Regions from separate parts of the Nocardioides plantarum genome, predicted to be linked through region 2. Evidence: riboswitches for the same ligand, from Rfam matches in the RefSeq annotation. Region 2 holds a riboswitch; the other holds the start of a gene.
The links. A riboswitch is a leader RNA that binds a small molecule or an ion and turns the genes downstream of it on or off. The one in region 2 is predicted to bind cyclic di-AMP.
Positions count from the first base shown of each region.

Region 1: linked by a shared signal. The riboswitch ahead of FJQ56_RS14985 (C40 family peptidase) and the one ahead of FJQ56_RS13630 (C40 family peptidase) in region 2 are both predicted to bind cyclic di-AMP.

Region 1 is NZ_VDMS01000002.1:638,621-640,813, forward strand. Features, by position in the region: gene yczR (MocR-like transcription factor YczR) at 1-779, shown strand, start outside; cyclic di-AMP (ydaO/yuaA leader) riboswitch at 899-1,061, shown strand; gene FJQ56_RS14985 (C40 family peptidase) at 1,065-1,547, shown strand; gene serA (phosphoglycerate dehydrogenase) at 1,799-2,193, opposite strand, start outside.
Region 2 is NZ_VDMS01000002.1:341,789-343,981, reverse strand. Features, by position in the region: gene FJQ56_RS13640 (DEDD exonuclease domain-containing protein) at 1-586, opposite strand, end outside; gene FJQ56_RS13635 (hypothetical protein) at 687-902, shown strand; cyclic di-AMP (ydaO/yuaA leader) riboswitch at 1,074-1,238, shown strand; gene FJQ56_RS13630 (C40 family peptidase) at 1,322-2,193, shown strand, end outside.

The DNA of each region.
Region 1 (2,193 bases), 300 kb from region 2:
CGGTCGATCCCGGCGGCTGGGACCTCGACGCGGTGGGGGCGGCGCTCGACGAGGTGCGCCCGACGCTGAGCTACCTGATCGCCGACTTCCAGAACCCGACCGGGCACGTGATGACCGATGCCCAGCGCGCGACGTACGCCGGACACCTGCGCCGCACCGGCACCGTCGCGGTCGTCGACGAGGCCCACCAGGCGCTGGCCCTCGACGGGCAGGCGATGCCGCGACCGTTCGCGGCCTTCGACCCGCGCACGATCACCCTCGGCAGCGCGAGCAAGTCCCACTGGGGCGGGCTGCGCCTGGGCTGGATCCGGGCGCCGCACGACCAGGTCGAGCGGCTCACCCGCGCCCGCCTCGGCCTCGACCTGGGCGCGCCGGTGCTGGAGCAGCTCGTGCTGACCCGGCTGCTGGCCTCCGACGATGTCGTCGACCGGCACCGCGCGCGGCTGCGCGAGCAGCGCGACGCCCTGCTCGCCGCCGTCAGCGAGCACCTGCCCGAGTGGCGCTTCCACCGGCCGGCCGGTGGTCTGGCGCTGTGGTGCGAGCTGCCGGCCGCGCGCGGCAGCGTCCTGGCGGTCGAGGCCGAGCGGCGCGGGGTCGTCGTCGCTCCCGGTCCGGCCTTCGCGGCCGAGGGCGGCCTCGACCGGTTCGTGCGGGTGCCGTGGTCGCGCCCACCGGCCGAGCTCGCCGAGGCCGTACGCCGCCTCGCGGCGGCCTGGGAGGCCGTGCGCGACCGACCGGCGACCGGCAGCCCCCGTCGTACCCGGGTGATGGTGGCCTGAGAGGGGTCTGAGAGGGCTGTCACCTACCTCACACTGGTGGCGTCACGGCCAGATCGCGGTGAACGGTGACGTACAGTCTCCGGGCGCGGCCGGTCTGGCCCGCCGACATGGGGTCCGCCGAGTTCCTCCCGCCTCATGTCGTCCTGAACCATCGGGGGGAAGTGGGATACCCGAGCACGACGGCTCCGACCGGAGCCTTGGGGTGAACTCAGCACGCTGAGCGGGCAATTCGTCAGCCCGAACCCGACAGGTCACATTTCACAGGCGTGGACGAAAGGGACACCCATGTCTGTCATCACCCGCGCCCTGACGCTCGTCGTCGGCGCGTTCTTGTTCACCGCGGTGCTGGGCGGAGTGCCGACCGCGCACGTCGGCACCAGCGCCGAGGCCGCCACCAGCCAGCGCGTCCACACCAGCTACGCACTGCGCGTCAAGGCCATGAAGGTGGCCCTGGCCCAGCGCGGCGACCCCTACCGGTCCGGCGCCGCCGGCCCGAGCGCGTTCGACTGCTCCGGCCTCACGAAGTACTCCTACGGCCGTCTGGGCCGCTCGCTCCCGCGCACGACCGACCAGCTCAAGGCCAGCCTGAAGCCGGTGACCAAGTCGCGCCGGGCACCGGGCGACATCATCATCTTCGTCCGTGGGGGCAACGCCTACCACGCCGGCATCTACCTGGGGCACAACAAGATCGTGCACGCCAGCCGCCCCGGCACGCCGGTCAAGACCGAGAAGATCTGGACCACCGCGTACGTCGTACGTCGGCCCTGACCGCAGGCCGGTGACGAGAGCCGCACCCCGGACGAGGGGTGCGGCTCTCGTGCGTCGATGGGTGATCGCGTCCGGCAACTCGCGCAATCGAACGAGTTGAGCGTGGGATCGACCATCCCAGCCCGCCAACCCGTTCGATCGAACGAGTTGGTGGCCAGATCGACCGCCCCAGCGGCTCAACTCGTTCGATTGCACGAGTTAGTTGTCCGCACCACCTCGCCCGTCCACCCCTCAGCCGACCCGCGTCCCCCTCAGACCAGGTCGACGGTGCGGGCGTGGTGGGCCCCCATCGCGGACTCGATGTCGGCCAGCACCTCGGCCGGGATCGCGGTGTCCACGGACAGCGCGACCAGGGCCTCGCCGCCCTTGGCGTTGCGCGAGACCTGCATGCCGGCGATGTTGACGCCGGCGGCGCCGAGGATCTGACCGACGGTGCCGACCATGCCCGGACGGTCGCGGTAGGCGAAGAACGCGAGGTGGTCGGTGGGCTCGAGGTCGATGTCGTAGCCGTTGACCTCGACCAGCCGCTCGCGCTGGTTGATGCCCATCAAGGTGCCCGACACCGACACCTGCGAGCCGTCGGCGAGGGTGCCGCGGATCGTGATCAGGTTGCGGTGGTCGGGGCTGTCGGGCTCGGTCACCAGGC
Region 2 (2,193 bases):
TCAGGCCGTGGAGCACGTCGACGGTCGCCCGGGCGTCGGAGAGCGCCCGGTGGTCGGGGGTCGTGGTGGAGCGGAAGGCGCGGGCCAGGGACGACAGCTTGCAGTTGGGTGCGTCGTCGCGGGTGATCACGCGGCGGGCGAGCACGGCGGTGTCGACGACCTCGAAGGCGGGCCAGGGACGCTCCTGCTGGGCGGCGAAGTGGCGCAGGAAGCCGACGTCGAAGGGAGCGTTGTGGGCCACCAGGACGCAGCCGGCCGCGAACTCGAGGAACGCTGGCAGCACCGACTCGATCGGCGGGGAGTCGGCGACCATGGAGTTGCTGATGCCGGTGAGGACCGCGATGAAGGCCGGGATGTCGGTGCGGGGGTTGACCAGGGTCTGGAACTCCCCGAGGACCTCGCCGCCTCGGACCTTGACCGCACCCACCTCGGTGATCATCGAGCCCGCCTGGGCCGACCCGCCCGTGGTCTCCAGGTCGACCACGCAGAAGGTGATGTCGCTCAGCGGACGGCCCAGCTCGTCGAAGCTGCGCTGCGACTCCCAGCGACTCCCCGGTCGGGCTCGCTCACCGGCGGTGGTGGTCATGGATCGGACCGTAGGCGTGGGCACGGACAGTTCGCGTGCCGACACCCTGTCGGGGGCGAGCTTCGCGAAACTGTCCGTGGTCGGTGCCAGCCTTCGCGACATGACGACACACATCGACTGCGACACCTGCCTGGTCCGCGGTCTCGCCTGTCACGACTGCGTGGTGACGGTCCTGCTCGGTCCGCCGCCCGAGCTCGCCGCGCTGACCATCGACGAGGAGGAGCGCCGTGCCCTCGACGTCCTGGCCGACGGCGGCCTCGTGCCACCGCTGCGCCTGGTGCGCCCGGTGGCCGGCCCCCACACGGAGTCGGCCTGACGACCGGCGTGAGCGGCCGTCGGCACCTGTGACCCACGAGGCTCGTGGGGCTGGTGTGACGCGCCATGCCGACGTTCTCGGGGAAGTTTGCCGGGCGGTTGGCCAGCCCACTACGGTGGTCCCTCAGACGTTCGTGGCCCTGGGTCCAACCGGTCCCACACGGACGTCGCGCTGAGTCCCCCGCCGCGTGCGGTGGGGGAGCCGGGGAACCAACTCTTCTGGGGTGAATCCTCTGCGAGGCGCCGCCGTAGCACCATCGCGGTGGCGAGGAGCAGAGGGAGGGCATGTCGTGCCCGAACCCGTCAGCTCACCTGGTAGGCGTACGACAACGCAAAGGACCCACCGCCGCTGTGATCAGCCCTCGGACGCGCCTCGCCTCCGCCGTGACGGGAGTCGCGCTCGTCGCGAGTCTTGGTCTCGTGTCCAGCTCGCCGGCCCAGGCCGAGCCCGATGTCAAGGACGTCAAGACCCGCGTGGACCGGCTCTACCGCGAGGCCGAGCAGGCTTCCGAGCGCTACAACGCGGTCAAGATCCAGCTCGACGACCTCAAGGCCGACCTCGGCTCGGTCAAGGCCGACGAGAAGCGGGCCGAGACGTCGCTCGACGCGATGCGGCGCGAGGCCCGGCGCTCGGTGCTGCGCCAGTCCGGCGGCGGCGACCTCGGTCTGGTGAGCCAGGTGGCCACCGCCGGTGACGTGGACGGCTTCCTGTCCGACGTCTCGACGCTGTCGACCTACCGCCAGCTCCAGCAGAGCCTGTTCGACGACTACGCCACCGGGCTCCAGGCGCTCTCGCTGCGCCGCGACGCCACCGAGGACCGGATCGCCCAGGTCGCCAAGCTCGAGAAGAAGCTGGCCACCGAGAAGTCCACGGTCGACGACAAGCTCGGCGACGCCAAGGAGCTCCTCGGTGAGCTCCAGGCCGACGAGCGCGCGGCCCTCCAGGCCGCCGAGGCCCGCGAGACCCGGACCCCGCAGCCGCCCGCCGGCACGCAGGACCGCCCCGACACCACCTCGCGCGACACCACCACGCGGACCCCCCCGGACGTCCCGGTCTCGGGTCGCGCCTCCGCCGCGGTCCAGTACGCCCTCGCGCAGGTCGGCGACGCCTACGTCCACGGTGCCGCCGGCCCCGACGCCTTCGACTGCTCGGGGCTCACGATGATGGCCTGGGCCCAGGCCGGCGTGTCGCTCCCGCACTCCTCGAGCGCCCAGTCCGGCACCGGCACCCCCGTCGCCGCCTCCGACCTGCAGCCCGGCGACCTGGTCTTCTACTACAGCCCGATCAGCCA